Regions from separate parts of the Salinispora sp. CH2A1_6 genome, predicted to be linked through region 2. Evidence: riboswitches for the same ligand, from Rfam matches in the RefSeq annotation. Region 2 holds a riboswitch; the other holds the start of a gene.
What was found. Region 2 has a riboswitch for cobalamin ahead of AC1UKG_RS06915 (energy-coupling factor ABC transporter permease). Riboswitches for the same ligand answer to the same signal wherever they lie in the genome.
Positions count from the first base shown of each region.

Region 1: it holds a riboswitch for cobalamin, as region 2 does, so the genes downstream of both, AC1UKG_RS17065 (hypothetical protein) here and AC1UKG_RS06915 (energy-coupling factor ABC transporter permease) in region 2, are expected to answer to the same signal.

Region 1 covers NZ_JBXEDG010000012.1:323,218-329,229, reverse strand. Annotated here, with positions in the region: gene AC1UKG_RS17075 (hypothetical protein) at 1-34, opposite strand, end outside; gene AC1UKG_RS17070 (prenyltransferase/squalene oxidase repeat-containing protein) at 31-1,485, opposite strand; cobalamin riboswitch at 1,643-1,715, opposite strand; gene AC1UKG_RS17065 (hypothetical protein) at 1,867-2,358, opposite strand; cobalamin riboswitch at 2,458-2,582, opposite strand; gene AC1UKG_RS17060 (SCO5389 family protein) at 2,768-3,160, shown strand; gene AC1UKG_RS17055 (hypothetical protein) at 4,099-4,563, shown strand; gene AC1UKG_RS17050 (hypothetical protein) at 4,942-5,418, opposite strand; gene AC1UKG_RS17045 (serine hydrolase domain-containing protein) at 5,525-6,012, shown strand, end outside.
Region 2 covers NZ_JBXEDG010000003.1:450,808-456,819, reverse strand. Annotated here, with positions in the region: gene AC1UKG_RS06930 (energy-coupling factor ABC transporter ATP-binding protein) at 1-27, opposite strand, end outside; gene cbiQ (cobalt ECF transporter T component CbiQ) at 24-764, opposite strand; gene AC1UKG_RS06920 (energy-coupling factor ABC transporter substrate-binding protein) at 766-1,083, opposite strand; gene AC1UKG_RS06915 (energy-coupling factor ABC transporter permease) at 1,080-1,760, opposite strand; cobalamin riboswitch at 1,790-1,961, opposite strand; gene AC1UKG_RS06910 (methyltransferase domain-containing protein) at 2,066-2,878, opposite strand; gene AC1UKG_RS06905 (radical SAM protein) at 2,875-4,467, opposite strand; gene AC1UKG_RS06900 (PadR family transcriptional regulator) at 4,601-5,164, opposite strand; gene AC1UKG_RS06895 (LLM class F420-dependent oxidoreductase) at 5,418-6,012, shown strand, end outside.

The sequences.
Region 1 (6,012 bases), on a different contig from region 2:
CGGCCACCGCGCCGCGGAGTGTCCGGCGGCTCAATTCGCCCGCCGACGGCCGAGAATGAGCAGCCCCACGCCCCCACCGAGCAGCAACACCGCGAGCAGCACGTAGCTGGTGATCGCGGCACCGGTGGTGGGCAGCCCACCCAGACTGGAGGTGGTCGGCGTCGGCGTCACCGGAGCGCTGCTGGTCGGCAGCGCGGTCGTGGCAGAGGGTGACTCCGACGGGACGGTCCCGGTGGCGCTCGGCGTCGGGCTGGCGGTGCCGGTCGGTGTCGGCGATCCGGTGGCGGTCGGCGAGGCGGTGGGTGACGCGGTCGGCGAGGCGGTGCCGGTCGGGGTGGGCTGCCCGGTCGGCGGTGGGTCGAGGCCGATCCGACCCAGCGGCACCTGGGCGAGCCCGAGCAGCGCCTGGGCGGTGGCCCGACGCCACCGGTCCCGGTCGGCGTCGGCGAGGCCGTCGGCGACGGCGTCGGCGAGCCCGTCGGCGTTGTAGGCGATGGCACCCGCCTCCGCGGCAGCCGCCCCGCCGTTCGCCGCGGTCAGTTGGAGCGCGGCCAGCGCCACCGCCGCCTCGGCGGCTGCCGGGTCCCGGCCGGCCGCCGCGAGCGCCTGCCCGGCCAGGCCGGTGCTGTTGGAGTTCTTCCCGGGGGTCGGTCCGGAGTCGTCGAACGATCCGTCGGCGTGCTGCTGGGATACCAGCCAGTCCGCGCCCGCGTCGGCCGCGTCGCCCGCGCCGGTGGCACCGGCCTCGGCGGCGCTGAGCAGCGCCTGCACGGCCATCGCGGTCGAGTCGACATCAAGGGTGGCGTCGGGCTCTTCGTCGCAGGACGGCGAGGGCTCGCCGGCGATGTCCGGGTAGAGGCGGAAGCCGCCCGCCGCGCACTGCTGTCGGATGAGGAAGTCCACCGCGTCCTGCGGGACGCCGCCGCTGCGGGTCAGGCCCAGCACGGCGAAGGACTGGTCGAAGGTGTTGCTGGGGTCTGCGCCGGTCTGCGGGGTGGTCCGGCTGGTGATCCGTCCCCGCTGGTGGTCGGTGTCCGCTCCGGCGAGCAGCGACAGGGTCTCGGTCCGTAGGTCGTAGCCGCCGAAGTCGGTGGGGTCGGCGTTGGCGGCGGAGGCGGCGTAGAGCAGCTTCGCGGTCGCCCCGCCGTCGGTGAAGCCCTCAATGCCCCAGTGGTCGTAGCTGTTGTAGGTGCGTACGTTCGCCGCGATCTGGGCGGTCGCCGCCTGCCGGGTCGACGGATCCACCCCGGTGGCGGAGAGCGCGAGGAGGCCGTCGATGGTCAGCCCCCAGTCCTCCGGGGCGAACGGGCCGGGCAGGACGCCGTCGGTGAACTCGTCGGCCAGCCAGGACGCGGCTGCGCGCGCCGCGGCGGCGTGGTCCGGGTCGGGAGCCGCCACCACGGTCAGCGGGGCGGCGGCTACCGCGGCGAGGGTGGTTGCCGCGGCCGCGCCGAGACCGGTGGCGAGGCGTCGGGACAGGGCCATGAGGGGGTGCCTTTCGTAGCGGAGTCGGTGAGCTCCGGCAAGCACCCCGGGGAACGAAGACCCCGCTCCGCGTGCTGCGGTGAGCGGGGTGGACGGACCTCGGCGGACCGGACTTCACCCTGTAGACCTCGACAGTGGAAGCCGCTCGTCCCGGGCGGGGCATTCCGGCTCGCGAAAGGGTTCTCTCGCTCACGGCTGCGGGTCAGCGCCGGCGTCGCACCGGCTTTCCCCCGCGCGGGACTTATGCAGTTGTGCCCCGGTGTGCACCGGGCGCCCGTCACCGTATCGCCCGGGCGCGCGACGATGCCAGTGCGTGCGACGACGCCAGGGCCGAGACGAGCGCCCGGATGCGCCACTGGTCACACCGCCGGGCGCGGTGGCTCAGGGGGCGGGGATGCTCGGCGGCTCGCTGGCGCCGTAGGACCAGCCCTCGACGCTGCCCGGGGCCGGGTCGTAGTTGAGCACGCCCTTGTCGCTGTATTCCCAGTCACCGCCCCGGGGCGCGTGCCAGTACGACCAGTATCCGCTGGCCTGCGGGGTGTCGATGCAGGGCTCGACATCCGGGGTGGGCAGGCCGCCGAGCCGGCAGACGAAGGCGGGTCCCCATCGGAGGGTGCCCTCGACGGCGAAGCCGGCGTCCTGGATGGCGGCCAGCCCGGTGTCCGGGTCGCCGGGGGCGCAGGCGACCTCGACGTCGCCACCGAACGCGGTGAAGTCGATCACGACGGTGACGCCCGTGGTGCCGGCACAGGCGTCGGCGCGTGCGGCCTGGGGGGCGGGCTCGACAGCGGCCAGGGCGATCCCGGCGACGGCGGCGGCCAGCAGGCCGGCGACGCGGGTGCGGACGGTGTTTCGGAGGTGGGACACGACCATCAGGAGTGCCTTTCCGCCCTGCGGTCGTCAGAACCCGGGCCGGCCGCTGTTGGTCAGCGTCGGGTCGGGGCCTCCGACCCGTGGGCCACGACGGGTGGGTAGAGGTGCGCGAGCGTGGCGGGTATTCGGGCTCGCCGTCGGGACGTATCCCGACGGCCTACCGTTGCGGGCCAGCGCCGGATTGTGACCGGACTTCCCCCGCACACACGCGTTGGTGGAGTTGTCGCGACAGTCTGAGTCGGTGTGAGCAGCGCTGTCAAACGGGCTGCGGTGGGCACGCCACGAAGCGCGAATCGGCCGATTCCGACCGCGCCACACCCGGTGGCGTCATTGACGCGGTGGACGTTGCGTGGTGTGCTCAGTACGTAACGGTAATGAAAACCATGATCATTGTCAGCTGAGGAGGATCATGTCTCTCACCGTGCCACCGGACCTGTTGCGCTCCGCCGAGTCGGGCCCCGTTGACGACGACGCCTTCGTCTCCTGCGTCCGCGACTCCCTGCCGTACGCCTGGCAGACCGTCAGCCGGGTGGCGGCGGAGTTGGCGTCCTCCGACGCCGAGTTCGCCGACAACGTCGTCCCGCCGCCGACCGAGGAGGAGCGGGGTCAGCTCCTGCGCGCGCTGGCCAGTGATGCCATCCGGTCCAGCCTCGAGCGTCACTTCGGCGTCAAGCTGGCCTTCCAGAACTGTCACCGGGTCGCGGCGTTCCGACACTCCGCAGTGGACTCGGAAACCTACCGCCGCTTCGTCTCCGTCCGCGGTCAGCTGCTCAACCAGTCTCCCGAGCTGCGCAACTGTTGATCCGGTTGCTGCCCGGCGGGCCGGCGGAGTGACCTACCTCCACTGGCCCGCCGGGCACCCCCGATCGGCCGCCGCCGCGCTCCTGGCTCGCCGAGGTCGACTGCTGGCGGGCTGCCCTTGCTGAGTCCGCGCCCCGGTGCCGCTAACTCGCCGGCCGCTCCGCGCTTCGACACCACGGCCCGCTGCAGCACAGCGGTCGTGCTCGGTACCGTCCCGGCTGGTCCGTCGGCGGTGTGCGCCACGAGGTAGCTGCGTTGGCCGAGATAATCATACGTGTGTTTATCGAAATGTACTCTCGTCGCGTCGGCTTCTTTGGTCCGCGCGGCGGCTACCCCCGTCGGCCAGCCGCGTCGATGACCCCGTAGACCACCTCACCCCCCGGGGCCTTCGTCGCAGCCCGACAGGCGCGGCGCTCGTCCGCGGCGAGACCGGTGGCTGGTGCATGACGTCGCCGATCGCGGTGCAGGCCGCACCCTCGCGCATCGTCGGCATCGCCGGCACCTGGGCAGCGGCGGGCTTGGCCATCGAGAGCGCACCCTCGGTGCGGCATCCACCCGTTCCACAAGATGGGCGTGGCCGGTCCGAATCTCAGGGAAAGGCTGGCCGTCCCCCCAAAGTCAGTGGCGGCGAGGAACTGCACACCGTAGGGGCGCCCCGAAAAGTTACCCTTTACCCGTATTAATCAATGAAAGGGATAATGGTGTCACCGCCGGTGTCGCGCCAGTTATGCTGTAGGTGGCGAAGATTCTGGTTGCGTTAGCCTCGGCTGGGTGCTGGTTGTCGCCATAGGGAAGGCTGGCGCTGCTTCGGGGCGCGTTCCAAAACGGAGATGAATGTCGCCCCCCTTGAGGTGCGGGCTGATCGTGTGAAACTATGTCGACACTAACTACGACGGGGGTCGAGTGGGCTGGAGTCGCCCCCGATTGGGGGAAGTTCACGTGAGTGTGACCAGATCGCCGGGTCGTATGATGCTGGCGGCCATTGCGGCTTTCGCTGTCGCCCTGGGTTTCCCGGGCGTTGCCCAAGCCGAAGTCACTGCCCAGCAAAATCAGGATGACGCCAGCGTCCAGTCACTTGACGTGTGGACGGAGTACTGGGAAGGCGCCAACCTGATCGGCATCGGTAAATTCAATGCCGACCCGGTCGACGAGATTCCGGGGGATTCGATCCAGGCGTGCGACTATTACCCCGACGGCTGGCGGGTTGAGGTTCGGATGGACATCAATCCCACCGGAACCTGGGAGACTGATCGGGTTGCTACGACCCACGGCCATGCATCCCCCTACTGCAGCCCGTGGGTTTCTGGAAACTTGGCGGAGGAGACTCCGGTATTGGTGAAGGTCTGTAAGGTTCTGGATGCCTCCGAGGAGCATTGCGAGGATCCTGTCCCTGGCTGGGCGTAGAAGGCCCACTGAAGGTATTTCCTTCACCTGGTAGTGCCTACTGCGGTGACCTTCGCTCCTTGGGTCACCGCAGTATTGGCCTGCGTCGTTCAGATTAGAAAAGAGTTTCTTCCCGCCCCATTGCCACGTCATTTTGTGGCGAAATACCAGGGTGTAGCACCGGGGCGTGGATGTGGCGCGACCGATCGCCGCCATCTGCTCGGCGTCCGCGTAGCCGCACCGTGCGAGCGCGGGATGGTCGCTCGGCGGTTTCCGTCGGTGGGGCGCAGCAGCTTCGAGGCTGGGACTGACTCCAACGGCATCGGCCTGACCTCAACACCCCGTGGTCGACTACGTCCGCGACTTCCTGGAGTGCGTCAGTAGTAGCCGAGTTATCGGCTAACTGGGTGGCCTCGGCGGGGCGATGTTGCGGAAGCGCTCGTGTGCGGACTGGCGGCTGATGCCGAGCGCGTTGCCGATCTCGGCCCAGGAGAGTCCGGTCGCCCGCGCCTGGGCCACGGCCTGTTCGATGAGGGGCCGTTGCCAGCGCTCCACCTGGGCGAGGATGCCGAGCGCCTGTAGTGGCCAGGTGGTAGTCAGGTCGGCGACGTCGTCCCGCAAGGTGTCGGAGCGGTTGAGCAGCCAGCCGGGTGGAGTGGCGGCCAGGAGTGGCCGGATGTGCCCGCCCCACTCAGAGGTGGCCATCCAGCGCCCCTCGTCAGCGGCCGGGTAGTCCCGGCTGCCGACCCAGCCGCAGCTACATCCGGCCCGGTAGCCGACGGCGTCGGCCGGCGCCGTGGTATCCGTCTTCAGCGCCCCGTCCGGCAGTCGGAATCCGACGAGCTCAGCATGCCCCGGAACCATCTCCTCCGTCATTCAGCCAGCATAGGCCCGTCAGGATTGCCTGACGCTTCCAGTAAGGTTATCTTGACGACGTGGCTTCGGGTGGTCGGCACCCGGAGCCGGAACTCCGGAGGGAAGCATGCCCGTGGCACACGGCACCGTCGCGCCGGGATACGAGCCGGTCCGAGCGGCATTCCAGGCGAACTTCGAAGCAGGCTCCGAGATCGGCGCCGCCCTCAGCGTCTACCGGCACGGCCGGGAGGTGGTCCGACTCTGGGACGGGGTCGCCGATTCCACCACCGACCGCGCGTGGCGGGAAGACACCCTCCAACTTGTCTACTCGGCCACCAAGAGCGCACCCGCCGCCTGCGCGCACCTGCTTGCCCAGCGCGGGGACCTCGACCTGGCCGCCCCCGTGGCCGCCTACTGGCCGGAGTTCGCGGCGGCCGGCAAGGGCGGTATCCCGGTCCGCTGGCTCCTGTCCCACCAGGCGGGGCTGCCGGTGCTCGACCGTCCGGTCCCGCTGACGGCGGCGCTCACCGGAGAGCCGGTCGTCGCCGCGTTGGCCGCCCAGGCACCGGCCTGGCCGCCGGGAACGGCGCACGGCTATCACGGGCTCACCTACGG
Region 2 (6,012 bases):
GTCGAACTCCAGCAGTGGGGCGTTCACCAAGGGGACACCAATCCAGCACTGAAAGTAACGATCGCGCCAAGCAGCATCGCGGTCGCCGCGACGAACGGCACCGACACCCGACGGGCCGCCACCTGCACGGCGAGTGAACCGGTGTAGCCCCGCACCGCCAGTCCCTCCTCCAGCCGCCGCGCCCGGTGCATCGCCCGGACGAACACCGCCCCCGCCTGACCGGCCAGGGAGCGGTAGGCGGTCCGCCAGGTACGGAAGCCAAGCCGGGCCGCCTGCGCCTGCCGGACCGCACGCACGCTCTCCACCAGCAGGAAGAGCATCCGGTACGTCAGCGCGGCAACCTCGGTCACCGCCGGAGGGATCCCCAGCCGGTGCAGTCGTGGCAGGACATCCGACAACGGTGTGGTGGCGGTGAACAGCAACAGACAGGTCAACGCCGCCACGGAACGGCCCGCGGTCTGCGCCGCCACCGGCAGGCTGGCGGGGTCGATGGCCAGTCGGGCCGGAGCCGGCATCGACACCAGTAACGGAACCGTCGACGTGACCACGAAAAGCAGCGGCACCCGGGCCGCCCGCAGCACCACGACCAGTGGTACCCGTGCGGCGGCCAGCAGCACCACCGCCGCACCACCGGACAGGAGCGCGCCGGGCCAGGCGGGCAGGGCCACCGCGCAGATCAGCAGCCCGAGCGCGAGCAGCGCCTTCTCGGCGGGGTGCCGATTTCGCCAGGGCCCGGTGTGCGCGGCGATGTCGAGGGCGAACACGCTAGCCGCGCTGCCGGCCGGCAGCGTCGCGCAGCCGCTGCCGGGTCCGGGCAACACCGAAGCAGTAGCCGAGCAGACCGGCCCCGAGCGCGGCCTGGAGGGCGAAGAACGCCGACTCCAGCTCGGCCGACGGCGGCTCGTAGATCGGTGAGAACCATGGCTGGTAGTCGGGGTGGTCGTCCACAATGGCCTGCTCGGCAAGGGCGTCCGCCCCGGAGAAGGGTTCCTCCCCCGACCCGAGGCCGAACGCCAGCGGCACCACCGCCAGGAGCAGCACCGCGAGCAGCAGTAGCAGGTTGACCAAGGAGAAGCGCCTCATACCCGTACCTCCGCCGCCGGGCGCAGCAGGCCGAGCCGACGCAGGTCATCCCCGCTGGTCCGACTCAGCAGGCGGACCACCAGCACGGTCAGCAGTCCCTCGCTGATCGCCAGTGGGATCTGGGTCACGGCGAAGATCCCGCCGAACTTCGCCAACGCACCGACGATGCCGGACATCGGGTCGGGGAACGCCAGGGCCAACTGGACGACGGTGACCCCGTACGTTGCCAGGCTGCCCAGGGCCGCAGCGGCGAACACCGCCGGGCCCAGGCCGCCACCAGCGCGACGGACCACTGTGTAGCTCCCATACGCTACCCACGGGCCGACGATCGCCATCGAGAAGATGTTCGCGCCCAGGGTGCTCAGCCCGCCGTGGGCCAGCAGCAGCGCCTGGAACAACAGCACGATGCCGCCCAGCACGCTCATCACCGGCGGTCGGAACAGCACCGCCCCCAGCCCGGTGCCGGTCGGGTGGGAGCTCGACCCGGTCACCGACGGGATCTTCAATGCGGACAGCGCGAAGGTGAAGGCACCGGCTGCCCCGAGCAGCAGTTTCGATTCTGGATCTGCACGGACCTGCCGGACCAGGGCCCGGCTCCCGTGGACGACGAATGGCGCGGACACGACGAACCATGCCGCCGCCTGTTCCGGAGGGAGATACCCCTCGGCGATATGCATCGAATGACCTTCCCTTCCAGCACCTCGTGGATGAGATCCGTGTCAAGGCCGGTCTCCTGGCTTCCGGATCGACGTTCACTCCAGCCTTCCCAGGCCTGGCGGGGCCCAGTGGCATAGTCAGAGATCACTACCCGGTCACAGTGGCGAGGGCCGCGCCGGTCTTTCACCGGCTTCCCGTGCACCTTGACGGCGAGAGGCTATCGGGCGCCCGCCCTGACGGCAAGCTGTCGGCTCACGCCGATCGGTACCCGCCTCCGCCGGTCGCCGCGAACCGAACGCCGTTGCTCCGGCCCGAGCCGAGACGTTCAGCCCAGGCCAGAGCCCGGTTTCCTGGCGGTCAGGAGGGCGTAGCCGAGCACACCGTCGGCGACCGCGGCCCGGGCCGCGGCCAGGACCGCCGGGGCCCGGGCGAAGTCCAGGCCGAGCGCCGCCGCCTGATCCGCAGCGGTCAGCCGCAGCACGGTCAGGCGCGCCTCGATCTGGTCGATCATCGTGGTGACGGCGGGGTCGCGCCGTTCGGTGTGGGTTGTCGTCAGCCCCGCGCCGGCCAGCAGGGCGACGTACTCGTCGAGCGGGCGCGCATCGGCAACGCAGGCGATCCACGCGCCCAACCCTTTCAGTTCGGGGGGCAACCGGTCGGGGACGGCGACGACGTCGGCCAACCCCAGTCGACCACCCGGGACCAGTACCCGGGCCAGCTCCCCCGCTGCGGTGGGCTTGTCGGGGAAGGTGCAGAAAGCGCATTCGCAGACCACCACGTCAACCGAGTGTGAGTCGACCCCCAGCCGCTCGGCGTCTCCCTGCCGGAACCGCACCTGGTCGGCGAGCCCAACGGACCGGGCTCCCCGGGTGGCCGCCGCGACGTTGGGACCGGCGAGGTCCACACCGGTCACCGTGCAGCCGTACTCGGACGCCAGCAGCAGCGCGCTGGCACCCCGTCCGCTCGCCACGTCGAGCACACGTTCACCGCTGGTCAGCGCCAGTCGGGCGGCGAGTCGGCGGGTCAGCGACGAGCCACCGGGATGGTACGCCTCGCCGAGGAGCAGGGCGACCAGGTCCGAACCGTAGACCGCGGCGCAGCAACCCTTCGGGTACGCCGCGGGCTCACCCGTCGTCACCGGATCCGCCGCCCGACGTTGGTGGCGTCCGGTGCCACCCGCCGCCCGCCGGCGATGCCGTCGGAACGCTGGGCGACCTTGGACCCGTACGGGGAATCGGTGATCATTGAGCGCAGCGCGAGTGCGTTGGGCACCACGTCGGCGACCGGCACCCCGGACATCTGCTCGCGGACCTGTTCCCGGTAGCCGACCGAGTTGTAGGCGCAGAACGGAATCAGTCTGCCGTCCGGAGTGATCTCCTCGACGCAACACTTCATCAGCTGCCGCACGTTGAGGGTGTACGGGTCCTGGAAGTCCTGGATCACGATCATGAAGGCCCGGTCGGTCAGATTCGCCACCGCCTCGGGTAGGTTGACGCCGCAGGCGTCGGCGCAGTCCAGCGCCGCGGCAGTCTGGGCGAGGCGCGCGCTGGTCGTGTCGGTGCCCATGAAAGCCGACGCCGACCAGAGCTTCTCCAGCGCTTCTCGGACAGCGGGGTCTGGCACCACCCGGTTGGCGACGTAGTCGAGGTGTTCGGCAACATCGAGCAGCCGGGGAATCGGCACCACCGCGAAGTCCTCGGCGCCGGGCGTGCCCGAGGTGAGCAGATAGGTGATCGACCGGCAGGTCGGAAAGCAGCACGGCACCGGGAAGAAGTCCTCGGCCCGGAACCAGTCGGGTCGCTGCCGCGCGACGAGGTGAATGATGTCGGAGTTGGTCAGCCGGGTCAGCGGGTCGAAGGGCGTGTGTCGGCCGGAGTGGGTGACCGGCTGGAACGAGACGCTGCGCACCGCCGGGTGCGCGAGGCCGTGGCTGATGATGGCACCGAGTTCGTGCTCGTTGAGCCCCCGTTCGACCGCGGCCACCAGGGTGACGGTCAGGCCGACCTCGGCGCAGTTGTCCAACGCTCGCTGCTTGATCTCGCGCAGGTCCCGACCGCGGATCTCCCGGTGTGTTCGCTCGTCGAACCCGTCGAACTGCAGATAGATGTTGACCGCCCGACCGGGACGGTTCCGCTCGCCGAGCGCTGCCACGAACGCCCGGTCGCTGGCGAGCCGGATTCCGTTGGTGTTCAGATTGACCGCCCGAATCGGGCGGGCCTGTGCGGCGTCAACGAAGTCCAGGATCTGCCGATGGATGGTGGGCTCTCCGCCGGAGAACATCACCACCTCGGCCTCGCCCTCACTCGCCACGAAGACGTCGAGCATCCGCTCACACTGCGCGAGGCTGATGGCGTACCCATCGGGCTGGTGACCGGAGTCGGCGAAGCAGATCGGGCAGTCGAGGTTGCAGCCGGTGTTGACCTCGATAATGCCCAGGCAGGCGTGCTGCTTGTGTTCCGGGCACAGACCGCAGTCCGCCGGGCAGCCGTCGCGCACCTCGGTCTGGAAGGTCAGCGGGATCGTGCCGGGCTTGTTGAATCGGGCACTGTCGAGGTACATCCGCGCGTCGCCGTACACCAACGCCTCGAACTGGCCGTGCTCCGGACAGCGCTTACGGAGATAGACCTTGTCGTCGCGGAGGTTGACCTGCCCGTCGACGACGACCTTGCAGACCGGGCAGATCGACTTTGTGTACTCGACGAACACCTCATCCCGGTCCCGCTTCATGGCTCTCACCATTCCACGCCGCGCCGCCCCGGCGCCCCGGCTTGGTCGAATACTGCCCGGCGTGGGCTGACCGGATCGGCCACAGCTGGCTCGCGCTGGAGGCTGGGTGGAGGGCCACCCCGGCGCGGGCGGGTCAGCGCGACACTGGCACGCGCGCGCGGAGCAGGGCCGCCACCCGCTCACACCACTCGCGATTCTCCTGCTCGAAGCGACGCCCCCGCAGGCAGGTGAGGTACGACCCGATCCGGTCGCTCTCGCGCAGGAACGTCTCCTCGGTCAGGTCACCGCGCAGCTGCCGGAGCGTCCGGTCGAAGAGTTCCACCTTGGCGGCGGCGATGACCGCCCGCTCCTCGAGCTGGGCGATGACCGGTGCCGGGTCGAGCCGGTCCACGGCCTGGACCATGACGAGCAGGTCCTCCCGGATCGACGACGGCTTCGACGGCACGGCGGCGAAGGCGGCCAGTTCGGCGAGGCCGGCAGGGGTGACCGTGAACAGCCGCTTGTTGGGGCGGTCATGCTGGATGACCTGGCGACCGGCGATCAGCCCCGCCCGTTCCAGCTTGGTCAACTCGGCGTAGAGCTGCTGGGGTACCGCGTACCAGAAGTTGGAGCAGGAAACATCGAAGATTTTGGCTAGCTGGTAGCCGCTGTACTCCCCATCGAGCAACACCGCCAACACCGCGTGCCGCAGCGCCATGGCCACACCTCCCGGTCCGGGTGAGGACGGAGTTCGGCGGGCCGGCACCGGGTCGCCGGCCCTTCCCCCGAACCATACTCAATGATATGACTATTCATATTGAGGACTACCGGTGGTAGTCCTCCCGACCGTCGATCCTGCCCACCGGCACCCTGCCCACCGGCACCCTGCTCACCGTCACCACGCGGAACGAGGCGGCCCCCACCGGCCTCTCCCGCGCCCGGGACCCCCGGGGACCTGGAAGGACACCCCAATGAAGCTTGGCTACACGACCGGCTACTGGTCCTCCGGGCCGCCGGAGGGCGTCACGGCGGCGATCGCCGAGGCCGACCGACTCGGCTTCGACTCCGTCTGGGCCGCCGAGGCATACGGATCGGACTGCCTCACCCCACTCGCGTGGTGGGGAGCGAGCACCTCCACCGTCCGCCTGGGCACCAACATCATGCAGATGTCGGCCCGTACTCCGACCGCGGCGGCGATGGCCGCACTCACCCTCGACCACCTCTCCGGCGGGCGGTTCGTCCTCGGGCTCGGCGTCTCCGGCCCACAGGTCGTGGAGGGGTGGTACGGCCAGCCGTATCCGCGCCCGCTGGCCCGCACCCGGGAGTACATCGACATCATCCGCGCCGTCCTCGCCCGGTCCGAGCCGGTCACGTACGACGGCGACTTCTTCCAACTACCGCATCGCGGCGGCACCGGCCTGGGTAAGCCGCTGAAGGCCACCGTCCACCCGCTGCGCGCCGACATCCCGATCTTCCTCGGCGCCGAGGGGCCGAAGAACGTCGCCCTGGCCGCCGAGATCGCCGACGGCTGGCTACCGATCTTTTTCTCCCCCAAGGCGGACAGCT